One region of the Shigella sp. SIG6 genome, then DNA from elsewhere that is predicted to be linked to it. Evidence: riboswitches for the same ligand, from Rfam matches in the RefSeq annotation. Region 1 holds a riboswitch; each other region holds the start of a gene.
What was found. Region 1 has a riboswitch for thiamine pyrophosphate ahead of thiC (phosphomethylpyrimidine synthase ThiC). Riboswitches for the same ligand answer to the same signal wherever they lie in the genome.

Region 1 (4,178 bases):
GCAGCAGTACGCCCGCATGGATAGTGAAGTAATCCACACCTTGCTCGGCCTGTTCCAGCAGCGTGTCGCGGAACGCTTCCCAGGTAAGATCTTCGGCGATCCCGTTAACCTTCTCCAGCGCCTGGTAGATCGGCACTGTACCGATCGGCACCGGACTGTTACGCAAAATCCACTCGCGGGTTTCGTGAATATAGCGACCGGTGGAGAGATCCATCACCGTATCCGCTCCCCAGCGCGTGGACCATACCAGCTTTTCCACTTCTTCTTCGATGGAAGAGGTGACCGCCGAGTTGCCGATATTGGCGTTAACTTTTACCAGGAAGTTACGGCCAATAATCATCGGCTCCGATTCCGGATGATTAATGTTGGCCGGGATAATCGCACGTCCGGCAGCAACTTCATCACGGACAAATTCCGCAGTGATATTTTCCGGCAGATGTGCGCCAAAGCTCATTCCCGGATGCTGGTGGCGTAAAACCTCGCTACGGATGCGCTCGCGGCCCATATTCTCGCGGATGGCGATGAATTCCATTTCCGGCGTGATGATGCCCTGGCGGGCGTAGTGCAGTTGGGTGACACGGCGTCCTGTTTTGGCGCGTTTTGGCGTTAATAAGCCGCTAAAACGTAGCTCGTCGAGACCATCATCTGCCAGCCGCGTTCTGGTGTAATCGGAACTGCGCACGGTAAGTTCTTCGGTATCGGCGCGCGCATCGATCCACGGCTGGCGTAGTTTTGCCAGCCCTTGCTGCACGTTAATGGCGATCTGCGGATCACCATACGGGCCGGAGGTGTCGTAGACCGGAATCGCTTCGTTTTCTTCGTACTGCGGCTGTTCTTTGCTACCGCCAATTAGCGTCGGGCTAAGCTGGATCTCACGCATCGGCACGCGCACGCCGGGGTGTGTGCCAGTGATATAAATGCGTTTTGAGTTGGGAAAGGCGGTGCCTTCCAGGGTGTCGATAAAATGTTGGGCTCGGGCGCGTTGTTCGCGGCGGGTCAGTTTTGTTGCAGACATAGCTCATTCCAAAAAGTTAAGGACGTGGCTTGTCAGACGACGGATGAAGCAAGAGACGATCGCCGCAAAGGCGATGCGATAGCAGATTAACTCTTGTTCCCTTCGCAGGTATTAGCCTGATCAGGTTCCGCGGATCCCGAATAAACGGTCTCAGCCAGTTAAGGCACTCCGACAAGAAATTAGCCCCCACAAACGGGGCGTTGAATGTAAATTACGCGTTAACAGCGCAGAACTCAAGCAGGATGTTTGACGCGGGCGGCGTCAAGCACCAGCAGAATCAGCTTATCTTCCAGCACAAAGCGCGCTTCCAGCGCCTCGCCGATGTCAGATAAAACCTGTTGAAACTCAAGGTAATTATCATGATCGATGGCGGTTTCCAGGCTGGAATCGTAGTAATCCATAATCTGTTGGGTATTGGCTTCGAGTTGCGGCCAAATCTTCGCGGCGCGCGCGAGTTGCCCGTTGCCTTCCAGCTTATGAAGAATGCGCTCATAAATACTGAAATGTCCGGCAGACAAGTAATCGACCAGGCTCTGACAAAAATCATCAAGGGCTTTTTCGTTTAGCCTCATGTACGATTCTTTGCCAGGCTTAATGCCAACCAGATTGTAGTAAGCCACGAGCAGATGCTTACGTACATGTAGCCAGCGATCAACCAGTTTGTTACTTCCTCTGACGCGCTCCGTCAGGTTATCGAGCTGGTTAAGCATGATTGACTCCGCAAGTTTGTATTCAAAAACTGCTCAGTGAGAAATGTAAAAACCATGTTAAACATGCCAGTGATGCAAAGGTAGTGCAAGAGCTATGGATCGTATAATTGAAAAATTAGATCACGGCTGGTGGGTCGTCAGCCATGAACAAAAATTATGGTTGCCGAAGGGAGAATTGCCGTATGGCGAAGCGGCAAATTTCGATCTTGTGGGTCAGCGCGCACTACAAATCGGCGAATGGCAGGGGGAACCTGTTTGGTTAATACAACAGCAGCGGCGTCACGATATGGGGTCGGTACGTCAGGTCATTGATCTCGATGTTGGGCTGTTTCAACTGGCCGGACGTGGCGTGCAACTGGCGGAGTTTTACCGATCGCATAAATACTGTGGTTACTGCGGGCATGAAATGTATCCGAGCAAAACCGAATGGGCGATGCTGTGCAGCCATTGCCGTGAGCGTTACTACCCGCAAATCGCCCCCTGCATTATTGTTGCCATCCGTCGCGATGATTCGATCCTCCTCGCCCAGCATACCCGCCATCGTAACGGTGTCCATACAGTACTTGCCGGATTCGTCGAAGTGGGCGAAACCCTCGAGCAGGCAGTCGCGCGGGAAGTGATGGAAGAGAGCGGAATTAAAGTTAAAAACTTGCGTTACGTGACTTCTCAGCCGTGGCCGTTTCCTCAGTCTTTAATGACCGCGTTTATGGCGGAATATGACAGCGGCGACATCGTGATCGACCCGAAAGAATTGCTCGAGGCGAACTGGTATCGCTATGACGATTTGCCGTTACTCCCGCCGCCCGGCACCGTAGCGCGCCGTCTGATAGAAGATACTGTGGCGATGTGTCGGGCAGAGTATGAGTGATGATACACTGACCGCCTGACGCACTAAGGAACAGCCAAAATGACCGAACTTAAAAACGATCGTTATCTGCGGGCGCTGCTGCGCCAGCCCGTTGATGTCACTCCAGTATGGATGATGCGCCAGGCGGGTCGCTATCTACCGGAATATAAAGCCACGCGCGCCCAGGCGGGCGATTTTATGTCGCTGTGCAAAAACGCCGAGCTGGCGTGCGAAGTGACTTTGCAACCGCTGCGTCGCTACCCGCTGGATGCGGCGATCCTCTTTTCCGATATCCTCACCGTGCCGGACGCGATGGGGTTAGGGCTCTATTTTGAAGCCGGAGAAGGTCCGCGTTTTACCTCGCCAGTCACCTGCAAAGCCGACGTCGATAAACTGCCAATTCCGGACCCGGAAGATGAGCTGGGTTACGTGATGAACGCGGTGCGTACCATTCGTCACGAACTGAAAGGCGAAGTGCCGCTGATTGGTTTTTCCGGCAGCCCGTGGACGCTGGCAACCTACATGGTGGAAGGCGGCAGCAGCAAAGCCTTCACCGTGATCAAAAAAATGATGTATGCCGATCCGCAGGCGCTGCACGCTCTGCTCGATAAACTGGCGAAAAGCGTCACTTTGTATCTGAATGCGCAGATTAAAGCCGGTGCTCAGGCAGTGATGATTTTCGACACCTGGGGCGGCGTGCTTACCGGGCGCGATTATCAACAGTTCTCGCTCTATTACATGCATAAAATTGTTGATGGTTTACTGCGTGAAAACGACGGTCGCCGCGTGCCAGTCACGCTGTTTACCAAAGGCGGCGGACAGTGGCTGGAAGCCATGGCTGAAACCGGTTGCGATGCGCTGGGCCTCGACTGGACAACGGACATCGCCGATGCGCGCCGCCGTGTGGGCAATAAAGTCGCGTTGCAGGGTAATATGGATCCGTCGATGCTGTACGCGCCGCCTGGCCGCATTGAAGAAGAAGTAGCGACTATACTTGCAGGTTTCGGTCACGGCGAAGGTCATGTCTTTAACCTTGGTCACGGCATTCATCAGGATGTGCCGCCAGAACATGCTGGCGTGTTCGTGGAGGCAGTGCATCGACTGTCTGAACAGTATCACCGCTAAGAGCCTGATCCATCAGGCTATTTTATTTGCCATTTTGAGGCCGGGCAGTGCTCAAAATCCTCACGTACTACGTGTACGCTCCGGTTTTTCCGCGCTGTCCGGCCTCAAACTGCCTTCAACAATTACGCCTGTTGAACCAGGCTCTAAGGAGCGATTATGGATCTCGCGTCATTACGCGCTCAACAAATCGAACTGGCTTCTTCTGTGATCTGCGAGGATCGACTCGATAAAGATCCACCGGATCTGATCGCCGGAGCCGATGTCGGGTTTGAGCAGGGCGGAGAAGTGACGCGAGCGGCGATGGTGCTGCTGAAATATCCCTCGCTTGAGCTGGTGGAGTATAAAGTTGCCCGCATCGCCACCACCATGCCTTACATTCCAGGTTTTCTTTCCTTCCGCGAATATCCTGCGCTGCTGGCAGCGTGGGAGATGCTGTCGCAAAAGCCGGATTTAGTGTTTGTCGATGGTCATGGGATCTCGC
Region 2 (4,178 bases), on a different contig from region 1:
GCGTGCCGTAACCGCGCGAACGCGTCACCACGCCCTCTTCTTCCAGCGCCTGCATCGCCTTGCGCACCGTAATGCGCGAAACGCCGGTTAACTGACTTAAATCACGCTCACCGGGCAAAATATTGCCATGCTCCAGCACCCCGCTGCGCACGGCATTTTTTACCGTTTCGGCAAACTTAATATAAAGCGGCGTGTTATCCGCCGCTAAAATACGCTCGTTCAGTTGGGCAATCAGCTGGGTATGCGCTTGTTCCATTTGTCTTTTTCCTGCCAGGGAGTCTGGTGGGAGTATATCACTGCTTCTTATTTAAGGCGTTTCTTTAATCCCATCAACGAATGCCTGCAACTCATCCACCGTGCCATTAAACACATTAAAATCCACCGGACCATTGATGCCATCTACCTGTCCACGGTCGGAATGCTGCCAGAAGCGCCAGGCCATGCCGTCATTGTCCGGACGACGTTGATAATAGTGAGCCACCCACCACGGATATTCATTGAAATAGCCCGCCAGATTGGTGTGATAAAAAACGGCTCCTGAGTAAATAATCGGCTTTTTTCCCGTGCGTTTTTCGACCATTTTTAGCCACTGACTTACCCGCTTGCGTAATTCTTTTGCCGATAATTTTCCCCGTTCTTCTACGTCCAGCACGGCAGGGAAATCGCCTTGTGAGAAATCCACCGTTTGCAGAAATAATCGCGCCTGAACTGAAGCGGATACCGACGGGGAGAAATAATGATACGCCCCGCGCAGCAGGCCATTTTCGCGGCTTAATTGCCAGTTACGCGAAAAATAGGGGTCCACCAGCTTTTCGCCTTCCGTAGCCTTAATAAAAGCAAACTGTAAGCGGATATCGTTGTCGCGCATTTTTGCCACCCGCTGCCAGTCGATACGCTCCTGCCAGCGCGAAACATCTAATCCGTGAATGGTGTAACTGGCAGGAATGCGAATAGCGAAAGATTTAACCGGGCGATAACCGTAGAAGTGGATGTAGTCTGTAATCTGAACTGCTGTCGAATAGAAAAAATTCACCGTCTGACGCGGATAAATTGCAACGATGGAAATTAGCCCAAGAGCGCATAATAGAGCGGTGAGTTTTTTTCGACTGGTAATTCTTAGCTGCATTGGTTTCATCCCTGAATGTCAGTGCCAAAGGCTGACAATAACCAAAGCAGCTATAGTACGGTGCTCACCACCAGGCGTGGAAGTGGTGAACCGGACCAATACCGTGACCAACTTCCAGCGTGTCGGCCTGGGCTAACGCCGATGAAAGCCAGCTTTTTGCCTCCTGTACGGTGTCAGCCCAGTTTGTATGGCGCGGGCGTAGTGCAGCCAACGCCGCAGAGAGTGTACAACCAGTGCCGTGGGTGTTTTTGGTCATAATGCGCGGTGCGGTAAACCGTTGTTCACCCTCGCGGGTAAACAGCCAGTCCGGGCTTTGCTCATCATCCAGATGACCACCTTTCATTAGCACTGCGCCACAGCCCATCGCCAACAGCGATCGCCCTTGTTCCAGCATTTCCTGTTCGGTGCGCGCGTGTGGCGCGTCGAGCAAGGCGGCAGCTTCGGGCAAGTTTGGCGTTATTAATGAAACCTGTGGCAATAATCGACTGCGCAGCGTAGCAACCGCCGAAGGTGAAAGCAGCGGGTCGCCGCTTTTTGCCAGCATAACGGTGTCGAGTACCACGTTTTGGATCTGATAACGTTGCAACCGTTCTGCCACCGCTTCAACAATATCGGTTTCCGCCAACATACCGATTTTAGTGGTATCGATTCGCACATCGCTGAACACCGAATCGAGCTGGGCGGCGACAAAATCAGGCTCAATGCGATACACCGACTGTACGCCACGGGTATTTTGCGCCACCAGTGCAGTAATAACTGAGCAACCATAAGCGCCAAGTGCCGAGAAGGTTTTAAGATCGGCCTGAATCCCCGCACCACCACTCGGATCAGTACCGGCAATCGTCAGAGCGTTAATTCGTTTCATGCCTGCACCTCCTGCGTCAATTGCCAGAGCGCATCAAGGAAATGTGGAACAAAACTGCCTGGCCCCTCGCTTCTGGCGACTGCGCGTTCTCCGGCTTGTTTCATCCAGTGACAGGCAGATGCGACATTTTCCAGCGTATCGCCTGGTAACGCACAGCAGGCAGCGACAACCGCCGATAATGCACAGCCAGTTCCTACCACTTTGGTCATTAACGGATCGCCACCGTGAATACCAATGATACGATGTCCATCGGTAACATAATCCACCTCGCCAGTGACCACGACGATTGCGCCAGTTTCCCGTGCCAGTGTTTGTGCAGCGGGTATCGCGTTAGCTGCGGCGTCAGTGGTATCCACTCCCCGTCCGCCATTAGCAATGCCAGCTAATGCCATGATTTCCGAAGCATTACCACGTATCGCTGCCGGTTTAAAAGATAAAAGTTCATGACAAAAATGGCGGCGATAATCGAGCGCACCAACCGCTACTGGATCAAGCGTCCAGCGTGTTTGAGAGCTTTTTGCTTGCTCAACGGCAGCACGCATCGCCTGTGCGCGTGGCTGCGTCAGTGTGCCAACGTTAATCAACAAGGCACTGGCGATAGCCGCAAACTGACTGGCCTCTTCGGTTTCGATAACCATCGCTGGCGATGCACCGAGCGCCAGCAAGGTATTGGCGGTAAAGGTTTGCACCACATCATTGGTCATGCAGTGCACAAGAGGGGAATGTTGGTGAAAAAGGTGTAACGCGTGCGCAGATTGCGCTGAACTCAGCAGGTCGACTTGCATAGTTTGCTCCTGCCATAACGTGAAGAAGCAATGACCTGGTGGTCCGTGACTTCCCTACGCTGGCATTATCCAGATCAGGTGATACGGGTATTTCTCAGCCTTCACGCAGAAGGGCACCCCGAGTCGTTTGGTTGCGATGATAAATCGCAGAGGAGGATGGTAATGTCCAGCGCACCCGTTGTAAACGAGGAAAAACGGCAGTTTTACAATCGCGTTAATAAATTATTTGATATATGAATCCAGCACCTTCAGAACGACATCCAGATCTTCTTCACGTTTTAGCTCATCCCCCTGGTGAACGATGTGTTCCGTCAGATGACCTTTAATCACTTCCCGCATCAGACCGTTTACCGCTCCACGGATAGCAGCAATCTGTTGTAAAACTGCAGCGCATTCGTGCGGCTCGTCGAGCATTTTCTTGAGCGCCACGACCTGGCCCTGAATCTTACTGGCACGCGCTTTCAGTTTCTGTTTATCACGGATTGTATGAGACATGGCAACACCTGGTTAACAAGAATATGAAAAATCATAGCACTATTAATCTACTGGGGGGGTAGTATCAGGTACTGGGGGGAGTAGAATCAGATTGCCGAATTAATACTAAGAATTATTATCATGACCGAATTTACAACTCTTCTTCAGCAAGGAAACGCCTGGTTCTTCATCCCCAGCGCCATCTTACTTGGTGCGCTTCATGGCCTGGAACCAGGGCACTCAAAAACGATGATGGCGGCGTTTATCATCGCCATCAAAGGCACCATTAAACAGGCGGTGATGCTCGGACTGGCAGCAACCATTTCGCATACCGCGGTGGTCTGGTTGATTGCCTTTGGCGGGATGGTGATCAGTAAGCGCTTTACTGCTCAATCAGCAGAACCGTGGCTCCAGCTGATTTCCGCAGTGATCATTATTGGCACCGCGTTCTGGATGTTCTGGCGTACCTGGCGCGGCGAACGCAACTGGCTGGAGAATATGCACGGGCATGATTATGAGCATCATCACCATCATCACGATCACGAACATCATCAAGACCACGAACATCACCACGACCAAGGACATCATCACCATCACGAACATGGCGAGTATCAGGATGCCCATGCACGAGCCCATGCCAATGACATTAAACGACGCTTTGATGGTAGAGAGGTCATCAACTGGCAAATTTTGTTATTTGGCTTAACCGGTGGCCTTATCCCCTGCCCGGCAGCAATTACCGTGCTGTTGATATGCATTCAGTTGAAAGCCCTGACACTGGGCGCAACACTGGTCGTCAGTTTCAGCATTGGCCTGGCGTTAACGCTTGTCACCGTAGGCGTTGGCGCAGCAATCAGCGTTCAGCAGGTCGCAAAACGCTGGAGCGGATTTAACACTCTCGCTAAACGCGCCCCCTATTTTTCCAGTC
Region 3 (4,178 bases), on a different contig from region 1:
AAATCAATCCAGTGTAAAACAGCACTCCTGCCACCACTGCAATGACCATCATTCGCCGCTTACCATAACGTTTGACATAGTAGCCAGCCAGAATCATTGCTGGTATTTCCAGTCCAGCTGCCGTCCCCATCAGGAAACCCGCCAGTTTGTCTGGCAATCCTAAATCGCTACTGATCCACAACGGCATATCAATAATGTACATAGTGTTGCAGGTCCACATTAACGTCGAGGCGACAAATAACATCCGTACGTTACTATCCTGCCAGTCACCTTGCATTGATAAAGCATTTTCCGACGGCAGTTCTACCCGCGCCACAGACGGAAGCATAAATGCAATCAATACCAGACTGAGTGTGAATATCCCGGCGGCAATCGAAAACATCACTGTAAAGCCGTAATTCAACGCCAGCATAAAGGCCAGCGGTGGACCGATTACCCATGCCAGAGAAAGCTGCGCACGCATCACCGAGCTAAATATCACCACTTCTCGCGCCGAGTTATCCGCGTATTCCCGCGTCAGAGCAAATAACTGTGGCATTGCCGTATTGGCCAGAGATGCCAGAAGCACACCACAGGTGATAAGCGTCAGATAATGACGATTAAATGCAAACAGTAGCGCATTGCCAATAGCCATCAAACAGCAAAATATAATCAGTTTTCGCCGATCGCCCTGACTGTCAGAACGTTTTGCCAACCAGAGGCTTACGCCGATCCCAGCAATAGCATTCACCGTATAAAAGAGTCCGATCCAGAAAGGTTGCGCGCCAACCTCACGACTCAGAAATAAGCTCAATGTAGGAGCCTGTAGCGCCCCGGCCCCCCCCATCATAAAAGCGACCAGCATAAATGCCGCGTAAACACCGTTCATACGGCGAGCCATCGTCATTATCCAGATCATACGCTCCCTTTTTAGCGCGGCGAGAATAAAAAAAACCAGCAGGTATAATCTGCTGGCGGGTGATTTTACACCAATACTCAGTCACACATGATGCAGGCAAGTCAACTTTCAGAATTGCGGTCATCCCACTGCATCAGTCCTTCAAGCATGGTTAATCGTTGTGGGACGCTTAACCAACGCAACCAGCACAACTTCGCTGTCGCGGTAAAATAGTGCTGATAAAACTGACGCATGGGGCACCTCCTTGCTTCATCGTTAGGAATTATTGACTTAATATAGGGAAAATAAAATTGCTGTCTTTTGCGCAGGAGTTCCCCTTTTATGCCATCTGCTCGTCTGCAACAACAGTTCATCCGCCTGTGGCAATGCTGCGAGGGTAAATCGCAGGACACAACGCTCAACGAACTGGCAGCGTTATTGAGCTGCTCGCGTCGTCATATGCGTACCCTGCTCAACACCATGCAGGATCGCGGCTGGCTGACGTGGGAAGCGGAAGTCGGGCGCGGTAAACGCTCGCGTCTGACATTCCTCTATACCGGGCTGGCGCTTCAGCAACAGCGGGCGGAAGACCTGCTGGAGCAGGATCGTATCGACCAACTAGTGCAGTTGGTTGGCGACAAAGCGACTGTGCGGCAAATGCTGGTTTCTCATCTGGGCCGCAGCTTCCGCCAGGGGCGGCACATCCTGCGCGTGCTCTACTATCGTCCGTTGCGTAATCTGCTACCTGGCAGCGCATTGCGCCGTTCCGAAACCCATATTGCCCGGCAAATCTTCAGTTCGCTAACGCGCATAAATGAGGAAAATGGGGAACTGGAAGCAGACATCGCCCACCACTGGCAGCAAATATCACCGCTTCACTGGCGTTTCTTTTTGCGTCCAGGAGTCCATTTTCATCATGGTCGTGAACTGGAAATGGACGACGTGATCGCCTCTTTAAAACGAATCAATACGCTGCCGCTCTATTCGCATATTACGGACATTGTGTCGCCGACGCCCTGGACGCTGGATATCCATCTCACGCAGCCGGACCGCTGGTTGCCGTTACTGCTGGGGCAAGTTCCGGCGATGATCCTGCCGTGCGAATGGGAAACCCTCAGTAACTTTGCCAGCCATCCTATTGGCACCGGTCCGTATGCGGTGATTCGCAACAGCACCAATCAACTGAAAATTCAGGCATTCGATGACTTCTTCGGTTACCGGGCATTAATCGACGAAGTTAACGTCTGGGTTCTGCCGGAAATTGCCGACGAGCCAGCCGGTGGTCTGATGCTAAAAGGTCCACAGGGCGAGGAAAAAGAGATTGAAAGCCGCCTGGAGGAAGGTTGCTACTATTTACTGTTCGACAGCCGCACCCATCGCGGGGCGAATCAGCAAGTCAGGGACTGGGTAAGCTATGTGCTTTCTCCAACTAATCTGGTCTATTTCGCTGAGGAACAGTACCAGCAACTGTGGTTCCCAGCTTATGGACTGCTCCCCCGTTGGCACCATGCCCGCACCATAAAGAGCGAAAAACCGGCTGGCCTGGAAAGCCTCACCCTGACCTTTTATCAGGATCACAGTGAGCATCGGGTGATTGCCGGGATCATGCAGCAGATTCTGGCAAGTCACCAGGTCACGCTGGAAATCAAAGAGATCAGCTACGATCAGTGGCATGAAGGAGAGATCGAGAGCGATATCTGGCTTAATAGCGCCAACTTTACGCTGCCGCTGGATTTTTCGCTGTTCGCGCACTTGTGCGAGGTGCCGCTGCTCCAACACTGTATTCCGATCGACTGGCAAGCCGACGCCGCCCGCTGGCGCAATGGCGAAATGAACCTGGCGAACTGGTGCCAGCAACTGGTCGCCAGTAAAGCAATGGTGCCGCTTATCCACCACTGGCTGATCATTCAGGGACAACGCAGTATGCGCGGCCTGCGTATGAATACCCTCGGCTGGTTCGATTTTAAATCAGCGTGGTTTGCGCCACCGGATCCATGATTGCTGGTAGATAACAAAATCACTACACTAACGCCGTTCTCAACGGGGTGCCACGCAAACGCGTGCGCTGAGAAAATACCCGTCGAACCTGATCCGGATAACGCCGGCGAAGGGATTTGAGGCTCCTTCTCAAGTCCTTTGCCACTCTTTTTTGAGGTGCAAAGTGTTAAAAAAATGTCTTCCCCTGCTGTTGCTGTGCACAGCGCCCGTTTTCGCTAAACCCGTTCTGACTGTTTATACCTACGATTCCTTCGCCGCCGACTGGGGGCCTGGTCCAAAGATCAAAAAAGCTTTTGAAGCCGACTGTAACTGCGAACTGAAACTGGTGGCGCTGGAAGATGGCGTTTCGCTTCTCAACCGTCTACGGATGGAAGGCAAAAATAGTAAAGCCGATGTGGTGCTGGGGCTGGATAACAATCTGTTAGACGCCGCCAGTAAAACCGGACTATTTGCCAAAAGCGGTGTGGCAGCGGATGCCGTTAACGTTCCCGGCGGCTGGAATAATGACACTTTCGTCCCGTTTGATTACGGCTATTTCGCCTTCGTCTATGACAAGAACAAACTGAAAAACCCGCCGCAAAGCCTGAAAGAATTGGTTGAGAGCGATCAGAACTGGCGGGTGATTTATCAGGATCCGCGTACCAGCACGCCGGGGCTGGGTCTGCTGTTGTGGATGCAAAAAGTCTATGGCGATGACGCCCCACAAGCCTGGCAAAAACTGGCGAAGAAAACCGTCACGGTCACCAAAGGCTGGAGCGAAGCCTACGGCCTGTTTTTAAAAGGTGAAAGCGATCTGGTACTGAGTTACACCACCTCTCCGGCTTATCACATTCTCGAAGAGAAAAAAGATAACTACGCCGCCGCGAACTTTAGCGAAGGTCACTATCTGCAGGTGGAAGTCGCCGCCCGCACCGCTGCCAGCAAGCAGCCGGAGCTGGCGCAAAAATTCCTCCAGTTTATGGTTTCTCCTGCTTTTCAGAATGCGATCCCAACCGGTAACTGGATGTATCCGGTGGCAAATGTCACGCTGCCTGCCGGGTTTGAACAATTGACCAAACCGGCCACCACGCTGGAGTTCACACCAGCTGAAGTGGCGGCACAACGTCAGGCATGGATTAGCGAATGGCAACGCGCCGTCAGCCGTTAATTCCCGGCTGGTTAATTCCAGGTGTAAGCGCCGCCACGCTGGTGGTAGCGGTTGCGCTCGCGGCGTTTCTCGCCCTGTGGTGGAACGCGCCGCAGGGTAACTGGGTGGCAGTCTGGCAGGACAGCTACCTGTGGCATGTGGTGCGCTTCTCCTTCT

Region 2: linked by a shared signal. The riboswitch ahead of thiM (hydroxyethylthiazole kinase) and the one ahead of thiC (phosphomethylpyrimidine synthase ThiC) in region 1 are both predicted to bind thiamine pyrophosphate.
Region 3: linked by a shared signal. The riboswitch ahead of thiB (thiamine ABC transporter substrate binding subunit) and the one ahead of thiC (phosphomethylpyrimidine synthase ThiC) in region 1 are both predicted to bind thiamine pyrophosphate.

The regions. Positions count from the first base shown of each region.
Region 1 covers NZ_JBQZXC010000036.1:8,857-13,034, reverse strand. The annotation lists gene thiC (phosphomethylpyrimidine synthase ThiC) at 1-1,015, opposite strand, end outside; TPP riboswitch at 1,096-1,196, opposite strand; gene rsd (sigma D regulator) at 1,249-1,725, opposite strand; gene nudC (NAD(+) diphosphatase) at 1,820-2,593, shown strand; gene hemE (uroporphyrinogen decarboxylase) at 2,633-3,697, shown strand; gene nfi (deoxyribonuclease V) at 3,854-4,178, shown strand, end outside.
Region 2 covers NZ_JBQZXC010000061.1:10,030-14,207, reverse strand. The annotation lists gene ACUU1M_RS11760 (GntR family transcriptional regulator) at 1-256, opposite strand, end outside; gene ACUU1M_RS11755 (glycoside hydrolase family 25 protein) at 308-1,126, opposite strand; gene thiD (bifunctional hydroxymethylpyrimidine kinase/phosphomethylpyrimidine kinase) at 1,191-1,991, opposite strand; gene thiM (hydroxyethylthiazole kinase) at 1,988-2,776, opposite strand; TPP riboswitch at 2,811-2,907, opposite strand; gene rcnR (Ni(II)/Co(II)-binding transcriptional repressor RcnR) at 2,999-3,271, opposite strand; gene rcnA (nickel/cobalt efflux protein RcnA) at 3,392-4,178, shown strand, end outside.
Region 3 covers NZ_JBQZXC010000021.1:30,805-34,982, reverse strand. The annotation lists gene setA (sugar efflux transporter SetA) at 1-898, opposite strand, end outside; gene sgrT (glucose uptake inhibitor SgrT) at 1,000-1,131, opposite strand; gene sgrR (DNA-binding transcriptional regulator SgrR) at 1,220-2,875, shown strand; TPP riboswitch at 2,909-3,008, shown strand; gene thiB (thiamine ABC transporter substrate binding subunit) at 3,039-4,022, shown strand; gene thiP (thiamine/thiamine pyrophosphate ABC transporter permease ThiP) at 3,998-4,178, shown strand, end outside.